Regions from separate parts of the Pseudolabrys sp. genome, predicted to be linked through region 2. Evidence: riboswitches for the same ligand, from Rfam matches in the RefSeq annotation. Region 2 holds a riboswitch; the other holds the start of a gene.
The links. Region 2 has a riboswitch for thiamine pyrophosphate ahead of thiM (hydroxyethylthiazole kinase). Riboswitches for the same ligand answer to the same signal wherever they lie in the genome.
Positions count from the first base shown of each region.

Region 1: it holds a riboswitch for thiamine pyrophosphate, as region 2 does, so the genes downstream of both, AB7F10_RS13770 (hypothetical protein) here and thiM (hydroxyethylthiazole kinase) in region 2, are expected to answer to the same signal.

Region 1 is NZ_JBFWPH010000004.1:166,750-172,043, reverse strand. Features, by position in the region: gene AB7F10_RS13775 (hypothetical protein) at 1-1,383, opposite strand, end outside; TPP riboswitch at 1,499-1,602, shown strand; gene AB7F10_RS13770 (hypothetical protein) at 1,596-2,069, shown strand; gene AB7F10_RS13765 (hypothetical protein) at 2,066-2,464, shown strand; partial or broken gene thiC (phosphomethylpyrimidine synthase ThiC) at 2,511-4,400, shown strand; gene AB7F10_RS13755 (HNH endonuclease signature motif containing protein) at 4,626-5,294, opposite strand, start outside.
Region 2 is NZ_JBFWPH010000001.1:545,735-551,028, reverse strand. Features, by position in the region: gene thiD (bifunctional hydroxymethylpyrimidine kinase/phosphomethylpyrimidine kinase) at 1-318, opposite strand, end outside; gene thiE (thiamine phosphate synthase) at 315-977, opposite strand; gene thiM (hydroxyethylthiazole kinase) at 974-1,768, opposite strand; TPP riboswitch at 1,758-1,865, opposite strand; gene AB7F10_RS02620 (Lrp/AsnC ligand binding domain-containing protein) at 2,023-2,265, shown strand; gene AB7F10_RS02615 (DMT family transporter) at 2,321-3,256, opposite strand; gene AB7F10_RS02610 (c-type cytochrome) at 3,336-4,256, opposite strand; gene AB7F10_RS02605 (c-type cytochrome) at 4,390-4,833, opposite strand; gene AB7F10_RS02600 (xanthine dehydrogenase family protein molybdopterin-binding subunit) at 4,976-5,294, opposite strand, start outside.

The sequences.
Region 1 (5,294 bases), on a different contig from region 2:
CACCAGCAGCGGCCCGAGCGCCGCGTAGTCGCCGCGGCCGACGGCAAAGATCTCGTTGAGATATTTGGTCTGCAACTGGCCGGCGACCAGCGCCATATTCATCAGCGAGGCCATCAGCGCAAACCATGTCGCGCGCCGCCCCTCCGGCGCGTAAAACGCGATCAGGGACAGGAGCGGGATCATCGACAGCTGCGCGAAGGGCGAGCTCGCCGCCGCGTCGACGACGGCGATGGTGCGCGCGCCGAAGCCGAAATGCGCTTCCGTCCACGCCGCGAGCCCGTAATAGAGCCCGACATTCGGCAGCGACAGCACGGTGCCGGCGACGGTGAGCCAAAACAGCGTCTTGGTGACCGAATAATCGGTGAGCTGCTTGCTGAAGGCCCACATGCCGACCAGCGCCAGCACGGCGGCGGTCTGCCGCAGATGACCGTAGAACGCCGCGTCGAATTTCAGCACGTCGAGCGTCCACCAGAAATAGCCGTCGCCGACCGAAGGCGTCGCGCGAAACGCGAAGATGATGATGGCGGAATAGACGATCGCCATCCGCGCCTTGCGGTCGAGGTCGCGCGTCACCAGCACCAGCATCGCGCAGATCACCGCCATCGAGACGATGAAGATGATCTCCTGCGAGAACGGCACGCGGCCGAGCGCCAGCGCCGCCACCACCGCACCAAAGGCGATGCCGCCGCCGAGAATGCGCCAGTCGAGCGGGCGGCGCTCCGCCGCCTCGCCGCGATAGAGGAAAATGCCGGTGACGGATATCGCCGGAATGACGAGGCCGATCAGGAACACCGTCTCGCGGGAGAAGATCGTCGCCAACCAGCCGGAAAGACCTGCCACCGCGAGGATGCCGGCCGACAGCGCAAGCCGGCCCAGCACCTGCACCATGCCGAGTTCGGCGCGCACCGACTTTTCCGGGCGCGGCTTGCCGTCCTGGCCGGTCCGCGACACCACCTCAGTGGACATCGCGTCGGCCACCACGTCCTGGATCACGGTGCCGAGCACGATCAGCAGCGCGCCGGCGACGAACAGCGCGTCGGGCCCGGCGACGGTGATCCATTGGCCGGCCGCGCCGGCGAGAACCACCAGCCCCGCCGCGGTACAGCCGCCGCCGATCAGCACATAGCTTTTCCGCTGCGAGCCGAGAATCGGCACGCTGTCGACCAGCTGGCCGAACACCATCTTCACGGTCCACGGCAGCGTCAGCCAGACGCCGATGCCGGCGAGTTCCGCCGGCGTGAAGCTCAGGCTTTCCTTCACCCACAGGTCGCGCGTCACGTCGATCAGGCCGAGCGCGCCATAGGCGAAATAGACCATCAGCAGCGGCAGATAGGCCGCCCTCAGCGCCCGCAAGGGGCGGAGAATCGCGTCGGTCAATGCCAAGGGAAAGCGCCTCCGGTCGGGCCGCAGTCATATCATGCGGCGGCAGCCATGCACCGCGTCATCGCCTGCGCCACGGCGGCCCGCATTGACAGTGCCCGTCGCAAGCCTACATTAGCGCCGTTCCGAGGGGTGTCCGGCATGGATGTGTCGCCGGGCTGAGAAAAACCCTTTGAACCTGATCCGGCTCATACCGGCGAAGGGACAGGACGCTGATGCAACGCTCGATCTATCTCGCCCGGCTGATCGGCCCGCCCTTGGTCGCGGCCGGCGTCGGCGTGTTGTTCAACGGCGACGTATTTCGCGCGATCTACGAACAGTTCGTCATCAGCCCGGCTCTCCTCTATCTCTCCGGCGCCATCGTGCTGCCGGTCGGCATCGCCATCGTGCTCGCCCACAATCTGTGGGTGAAGGACTGGCGCGTCATCGTCACCGTGTTCGGCTGGCTGATGGTGATCGGCGGCGTGGCGCGCATGGTCGCGCCGCAGCTCGCGCAGATCGTCGGCGGCGCGGTGATCGACACGCCCTATACGCTGCCGGTGTCCGGCGTCGCCATCGCCGCGCTCGGCTGCGTTCTGAGTTATTGCGGCTACGCCGATCTCGACAAGCCTGCGGCCGCGGCCGAGACAAAATCCCCGAAACCGACAGGACAGACGCGCAGTGCGACGCGCAGGCGAAACAACAAGTGAACGACGTCCCCTCGACGGACACCGCGCGGCTGATCGCGCGGCTGACCGGTCCTATTCTCGCCGCGATCGGCACCGGCCTTCTCATCAACAACGCCGCTTATCAGGAGACGGCGCTCGCCTTCCTGTCGAGCCCGCCGATGATCTACTTTTCCGGCATTCTGGCGATGACGGCCGGCATCGCCATCCTGAACGTGCATTCGCGCTGGACGCGCGACTGGCGCAGTTCGGTGACGGCGCTCGGCTGGATGCTGGCGCTGATCGGCGCGTTCCGCATCATCGCGCCGCAATTCGTCGTCTATATCGGCGCGGCCGGCTTCGCCAGCGTCCGTGTCGGGTTCGGCGTGCTGTTTCTCGCGCTCGGATCGTTCTTCACCCTCAAGGGCTACACGGAATAAGTGCCCTGACGACCAGCACTGCGCTTACACCTATGGAGGCCGCATCATGAACAAAGCCGTCACGCAAGCCGATCTCGTCACCCCGAAGGTGACCACCGGTGCGCTGCCCGCCTCGCGCAAGGTCCACTCCCGGCCCGCCGCCGCGCCCGATCTGCGCGTGCCGCATCGCGAGATCGCTCTCTCGCAGGGTTCCGGCGAAGCGCCGCTGCCGGTCTACGACACCACCGGCCCCTATACGGACGACACCATCGCGATCGACGTCGAGAAGGGCCTGCCCCGCGCGCGCATCGCCTGGGTCAAGGAGCGCGGCGGCGTCGAGGAATACGAAGGTCGCCCGATCAAGCCGGTCGACAACGGCAATGTCAGCGGCAAGCACCTCGCCCGCAATTTCCCGAACACGCCGAAGCCGTGGCGTGCTTTGGATGGCAAACCCGTCACGCAATACGAATTCGCCAAAGCCGGCATCGTCACCAAGGAAATGATCTACGTCGCCGAGCGCGAGAACCTCGGCCGCAAGGCGATGCTGGAGCGCGCGCAAGCCGCGCTCAAGGACGGCGAGAGCTTCGGCGCGTCGATCCCGCCCTTCATCACCCCGGACTTCGTGCGCGAGGAAATCGCGCGCGGCCGCGCCATCATCCCCTCCAACATCAACCACGCCGAACTCGAGCCGATGATCATCGGCCGCAACTTCCTGGTGAAGATCAACGCCAATATCGGCAACTCGGCGGTCACGTCGTCCGTCGAAGAGGAAGTCGAGAAGATGGTGTGGGCGATCCGCTGGGGCGCCGACACGGTGATGGACCTCTCCACCGGCCGCAACATCCACAACACCCGCGAATGGATCCTGCGCAATTCGCCGGTCCCGATCGGCACCGTGCCGATCTATCAGGCGCTCGAAAAGGTCGACGGCGATCCCGTCAAACTCGACTGGGAGGTCTACAAGGACACGCTGATCGAGCAGTGCGAACAGGGCGTCGATTATTTCACCATCCACGCCGGCGTCCGCCTCGCCTATGTGCCGCTGACCGCCAACCGCGTCACCGGCATCGTGTCGCGCGGCGGCTCGATCATGGCGAAGTGGTGCCTGTCGCGACACACCGAGTCGTTCCTCTACGAACGCTTCGACGAGATCTGCGACATCATGCGAAAATATGACGTCTCGTTCTCGCTCGGCGACGGGTTGCGGCCCGGCTCGATCGCCGACGCCAACGACCGCGCGCAGTTCGCCGAACTCGAGACGCTTGGCGAACTCACGCAAATCGCCTGGAAGAAGGGCTGCCAGGTCATGATCGAAGGCCCCGGCCATGTGCCGATGCACAAGATCAAGATCAACATGGACAAGCAGCTCAAGGAATGCGGCGAGGCGCCGTTCTATACGCTCGGGCCGCTGACGACCGACATCGCGCCGGGCTACGACCACATCACGTCGGGCATCGGTGCGGCGATGATCGGCTGGTTCGGCTGCGCCATGCTCTGCTACGTCACGCCGAAGGAGCATCTCGGCCTGCCGGACCGCGATGATGTCAAGGAAGGCGTCATCACCTACAAGATCGCGGCGCACGCCGCCGATCTCGCCAAGGGCCACCCTGCGGCGCAACTGCGCGACGACGCGCTGTCACGCGCGCGCTTCGACTTCCGCTGGGAGGACCAGTTCAACCTCGGCCTCGACCCCGACACCGCGCGCGAATATCACGACGAGACGCTGCCGAAGGAAGCCCACAAGGTCGCGCATTTCTGCTCGATGTGCGGGCCGAAATTCTGCTCGATGAAGATCACGCAGGACGTGCGCGACTACGCGGCGAGCCTCGGCGCCAACGAAAAGACGGCGCTGGGCCTGTCGGCCGAACAAGGCATGAAGGAAATGTCCGACAAGTTCAACGCCATGGGCCAGCAGGTCTATGTCGATGCCGGCAAGATCCAGAACAACAGCAAAGCACCGAAGACCACCGCACTCGATAGCGAAGCCGAGCACCATGCGAAGAACGCGGGGTTGGTGAAAGAGAGCAACAAGGCGTTGTAAAGAGCGTCGTCATGGCCGGGCTTGACCCGGCCATCCACGTCTTATTGCGAATTGGGGGCGGGTTAGCCGAAGGCGTGACCCGCCTTTTCTTTGTGCGATCGACGCATTGCACTTTGAAAATGGATCAGCACGCCGGGATACTTAAAGGGCATCGGCGACAGGACCATCTCCGAAGCTGCGGTCCCGTTTTGCTCTCTCAGTCAAAAAGCTTTCGAGGCCCGGGTACGGAATAGCCTTTTGTCGCTCCTCCTGAGAATACTGCACCACCCATTTTTTGAATGACAAGTCTTCGTAGGGTCCACTCTCAACTGCAAGACGCCCCTCGTGGAGGCGGTAGCTACGCTTCAAATTCTGCCGTACACGGTCGCAAATAAGATTCGCCGCGCGCGTCAACTCCAACATGAGATCGCTTACGAGAGCCACGTGATATTCGTATTGCTGAAGCAATCGTCTATATCTCTCCGGGTTCCACTCGTCAATTTTGTAGAACCTGCGCGTCATTAGAGTTTCGTCGCCACCTCTTGACTCGGCTTGTTCTCGAAAAGTTTCTTGGAAATCCTGCAGCACGAAACGAAAATTGCGAAATGCATTTTCAAGGTCTGGATAGCGACCGGGCCAGACGCGCGTGAGCAGCCGGTCCCGAAGCGCATATAAGTCCTCATCAAGCCCTTTCCACATCGCAGGATGATCGCCTCCGAGAACGTGACTGCTCCAAGCGGTCCAGCTTGCCAAATGCGCCAATTTTTCCCACTCATCAACTATCGCGGAATATTGCTCGTCATCATGTTGCTTCGCTTCATCAAGTCCTAG
Region 2 (5,294 bases):
CACCGGATCGACCACGATATTGCGCGCCTTGTGGCGCTCGAGCGCGGCAGCAACCGCGCGAATGATCGGCGCGGTCGACAGCATGCCGATCTTGACCGCGCCGACCGCGAAGTCGCCGAACACGGCGTCGATCTGCGCCACGACGAAGTCCGGCGGCACATTGTGAATGCCGGTGACGCCCTTGGTGTTCTGCGCGGTCAAGGCCGCAATCGCCGATGTGCCGTAGACGCCGAGCGCGGCGAAGGTTTTCAGATCCGCCTGGATGCCGGCGCCGCCGCCGGAATCCGAACCCGCGATGGTGAGCGCGATCGGCGTCATCGCGCGCCTCGCTTTGCCAGCGCGGCATCGATCACGCCGCGCAGAGACTTCGCGGCGGCGGCGGGGTCGGTGGCGCGCGACAGCGCGGAGATCACCGAGACGCCGTCGGCGCCGGCCGCAACCACATCCCCCGCATTGCCGGCGTCGATCCCGGCAATCGCGGCGACCAGCATGTGCGGCGCGCGCTTGCGGATCGCGGCGAGAATGGTCCGAAAGCCGTCGAGCCCGACCGGCGGATCGGGATTGTTCTTCGAGATCGTCGTAAACACGCCGCCGATCGCGACATAGTCGAGCATCTCGAGCGGCGCGGCATCGGCCTGCCTCACGCTCTTGATGCTGAGGCCGACGATCGCCTTCGGCCCGAGCAGACGCCGCACATCGGCGGCCTCCATGTCGTCCCAGCCGACATGAACGCCTTCCGCGCCGCAGGCAAGTGCGACATCGACGCGGTCGTTGATGAGCAGAAAAATCCTGCGCGGCGACAGCACTGCGTGCAGCGCGCGGGCACGCGCGATCATCTCGCGCGTCGTCCCGTGCTTGTCGCGCAGCTGCACCAGCGTGGTATCCGGCGCGATCAGTTCCGCGAGCCGCGGCAGGTCATGCCCGCCGGCGTTGTCGGGATCGAGCAGCGCATAAAGACGCAGATCGACGGCGTTCATTGGACGCGCGCGTGGCTGGCGATGGCAGCGGCGTCGAGCGTGCTGATCGCGTCGACATAGGCTGCGGGAAAGGTCCCCGGCCCCTGCGCATGGCGCGCGCCGATCTCGCCGGCGATGCCGCCGATCAGGACGGCGGACAGCGCCGCTTTCCACGGATCGGGTTCGACCGCGATGCAGGCCGCGACCAGCGCCGAGTTGGCGCAGCCGACCGCGGTGACTTTCGCCATCCACGGGTGGCCGTTCGACACCGAGGCCTGCCGCGTTGCGTCGGCGACCACGTCGGTCGCACCGGTCAGCGCGACCACGGTGCCGCGCTGGCGTGCATATTGCGCGACGTTGCGCGGCGTCGGATCGGCGCCGGAAATCGCGCGGAACTCCGCCGCGTTGAGGCGCAAAGCGCGGTTGCCGCGCTCGATCAGGTCGTGCGCCAGTTCGGCGCGGAACGGCACGCGGTCGATGAAGACGGGATCGAGCACCCATGGAATGTTCTCGGCCACCGCGGCCTCGACTGCGGTATCGATGGCCACGCGGCGCTCGCGGTCGAGCGTGCCGATATTGACGAGCAACGCGCCGGACATCGCGACGAAAGCGCCGACCTCCTCCGGCGAGGCCGTCATCGCCGGAACCGCGCCGGCAGCGAGCAGCACGTTCGCGGTGAAAGCCTGCGCCACCGTGTTGGTGATGCAGTGAACGCGCGGCGCCTTCGCCCGCAAGGCTTCGAGCGTTGCTGCCGCGATGCCCGCGAGTTCGGCTGCGCCGGACGACGCACCAGATTGGCTGGGAGACTGCATCTCTCATCCCTCCGCCGGCATGACCCGGATCAGGTTCGTTGGGTTGGCCCGAATGGCCTCTCAGCCCGGCACCGGCCGGACACCCCACGAGATTGCAAGCTGGAAACTAATACCCGGCGCGGAATGCCGCAAGGTGGCCGGACCGGCGCAGCCGCGCGGCCCGCGAAACGGCGCCAACCGCTTGCCAGCGCGGCGCGATTTTGCTGGATTGCGCCATGCGCCGGGCCTGCCTGCCCGCGGCGCGGAGGGTCGCGATGGTTCCGTTCTTTGTCCAGATCAAGTGCCACCTCGGCAAGTGCTACCAGGTCGCCAACAAGCTGGCGGAGGCGGAGATTGCCTCGGAGATCTACTCGACCGCCGGCGACTTCGACCTGCTGGTGAAGTTCTACGTCGACGAGACGACGGACATCGGCCACTTCGTCCAGGAGAAGGTCCAGCCGATCGCAGGCATCCAGGACACCCGCACCATCGTCACCTTCAAGGCATTTCAGGGCTAACGCATCGCCCCGAAAAGTGCGCGCCGGTTTCCGGTAAAGGCGACGCGCAGGGATATCAGGTTCGCGCCGGCGGGCTCTCGACCTCGCGACGGCGCTGCAGGCCGAGTTGCCGTTCGCGCCAGATCACGAACAGGCCCGCGGCGGCGACGATCGCCGAGCCGATATAGACCGTGCCGGTCGGGATTTCACCGAACACGTAATAGCCGAGGATGATCGCCCAGATCATCGTCGAGTAATCGAACGGCGCGACGACCGAGGCCGCCGCATGGCGATAGCTTTCGGTCAGGAAAATATGCGCGAGGCCGCCGAGCATGCCGAGCGAGACCAGCCCCATGAGTTCGAGCCAGGTCGGCGTGTACCAGTCGAACGGCAGCGTCGCCGCGCCGGCGATCGCGCAGATCAACGAGAAATAGAACACGATCGACGGTGTCGTCTCGCTCTGCGTCAACCTCCGGGTCTGGATCACCGTGCCGGCGTTGCAGAACACCGCGATCACCGCGAAGATCGCACCGGCCGAGGCCACGAGGCCGGCCTCCTTGCCGCCGAATTCCAGATGCGGAACCAGCATCACGATGACGCCGACGAAGCCGACCGCCACCGCCGACCAGCGATAAATGCGGACCCGCTCCTTCAGGATGAGCGCCGCCAGCGCTACGGTGATCAGCGGCGAGGCGAATGAAATCGCGGTGGCGTCGGCGAGCGGCAGGCGCACCAGCGAGGAAAAGTTGGTGTACATGCCGCAGACGCTGAGACTGCCGCGGCCGATATGGCCGAGCGGCCGTCGCGTCGTCACCGCGGCGAGGATTTCGCCCCGCCAGGCGTAGATCGCGATCACCGGCACGATCGCAAAGGCGCTGCGGAAAAACACGATCTGCCCGACCGGCGTGACCTCGCCGGTCAGCCGGACCAGCGCCGACATCGCCGCAAACAGCAGCGCCGAGATAAGCTTGAAAACGATGCCCTTGAGCGGATTGGTGCTGGCCGGGGTCATGTCTGTCACGGACCGATCAATACACCGGTCAGCGATTCCCGCCAGCCGGAACCCGGCCGGCGGGGCAATGAAACCCGCTCTAGTTTCCGCTCTGCTTGCGCCGCACGCCCTCGACCGGCGCAAGCGACTTGATGTAGGTCGCCATCGCCTCGCGGTCCTCCTTGGACAATTGCGAGGTGTTCTTGATCACAGGCGTCATCGAGCCGCCCACGCTGTCGCCCTCCGGCGTCAGGCCGTCCGACAACACGCTTGCGATGTCGCTCACCGACCAGCTCTTCAGCCGCGCCTGGGTAATATTGGGGATGAAGCCCTTGCCTTCCGGATTAGGCCCGCCGGAAAAGCGTTTGCCGGCCTCGATGCCGCCGAGCGCATTGCGCGGGCTGTGACATTCTGCGCAATGGCCGGGACCGTTGACCAGATAGGCGCCGCGGTTCCATTGCGCGGACTGGCTGCCGTCCGGCGTAAACGGCTTGCCGTCGAGGAACAGGAACTTCCAGCCGCCGAGCAGCCGGCGGATGCTGAAGGGAAACGGCAGTTCGTGATCGCGCACCTTGCCGGCCACAGCGGGAAGAGTCTTGAGATAGGCGAACAGGTCTCGCAGATCGTTGAGCGCGATGCGCTGGTAGGACGTATAGGGAAACGCCGGATAATAATGCTCCCCGCTCGGCGAGGTGCCCTTCACCATTGCGGTGACGAACTGCACCTCGGTCCAGGCGCCGATGCCGTCTTTCTGATCGGACGAAATGTTGGGAACATGGAAGGTGCCGAACGGCGAATGCAGGGCGAGACCGCCGCCGAGCCTGGTGCGGTCGTCCTGTTTGGGCACCGCATGACATGACGCGCAGCCGCCGGCGTTGAACATCGTCTTGCCGTTGTCGAGATTGGGCGTGTGAGGCCCGAGCGCGCTCGCCGATACCGTCGCCGGAATGGTCACGAGCCAGAACACGATGACGCCGACAAAGACGGCCGCGATCGCGAGCAGGAACAGTTTACGAAGCATCCGGGGAACTCCGGTCCTGTTGGCGCGGCAATAATCCTAAGCGGGCCGGCCGATTCCGCAAAGCGAAGGGCGGCATCTCCTGCGAGACGCCGCCCGACGACAATAAAATACTGACATTCCCCGCAAAAAGCGGTCAGCTCTTCTTGATGCGATAGGTCTGGTGGCAGGCGCCACAATCCTTGGTCACCGCGGTGAAGGCTGCCTTGAAGCTGTCGAGGTCCTTCGTCGCCGCTTCCGCGGCCTTGGCGTCGGCCGCAAGCTTCTGGAAGCCGGCCTTGAAGCCCGCCATGTCTTCCCAGATTTTCGGCGCCGCGGTGGTGTCGCCGCCGGTCTTGCTGTTCTCCGGGAACAGCGTCGGCATTTTCACCGCCGCGTCCTGGTAGACGGCAAACGTATGCTTCGCCTTGGCGAGATCGAACGGCGCCTCACCCTTAACCATCTGGGCGGCATCGCGGGTCGCAGCCCCGACGCCTTTCATGGTGGCCTTGCGGGTCGTAATCGGATCCTGCTGGGCGATGACGCTGGTGGCGCACAGAGCCGCAACCGCGGCAGCCGCGGCCATCAAAGACAATTTCATAGGGACTCCCCTGTTTGGCGTGACGAGGTGCAAAGAGGCCAACACCTGGAATCATTCTATATTCCACGGCCATGTCAGTCGTCAGACGGGAAATTTCACAAATAAGTGAAGGGACTTAAGGCTGAGAGGCGCCGCCGGCGGATCAGGCCAACCGACTGCCTTTTGCGGCCGCGATCGCGGCCCAGACCCGTTGCGGGGTCGCCGGCATGTCAATGTGACGCACCCCGCAATTGCGCCACAGCGCGTCGAGGATCGCGTTGATGACGGCCGGACACGAGCCGATGGCGCCCGCCTCTCCGGCGCCTTTGACGCCGAGCGGATTGGTCTTGCAGGGGACGTTGATGGTCTCGAACTGGAAGCCCGGCGCGTTGAGCGCGCGCGGCAGCGCGTAGTCCATCAGGCTCGCGCTCATCAACTGGCCGGAGGCCGCGTCGAACACCGTCTCCTCCATCAACGCCTGG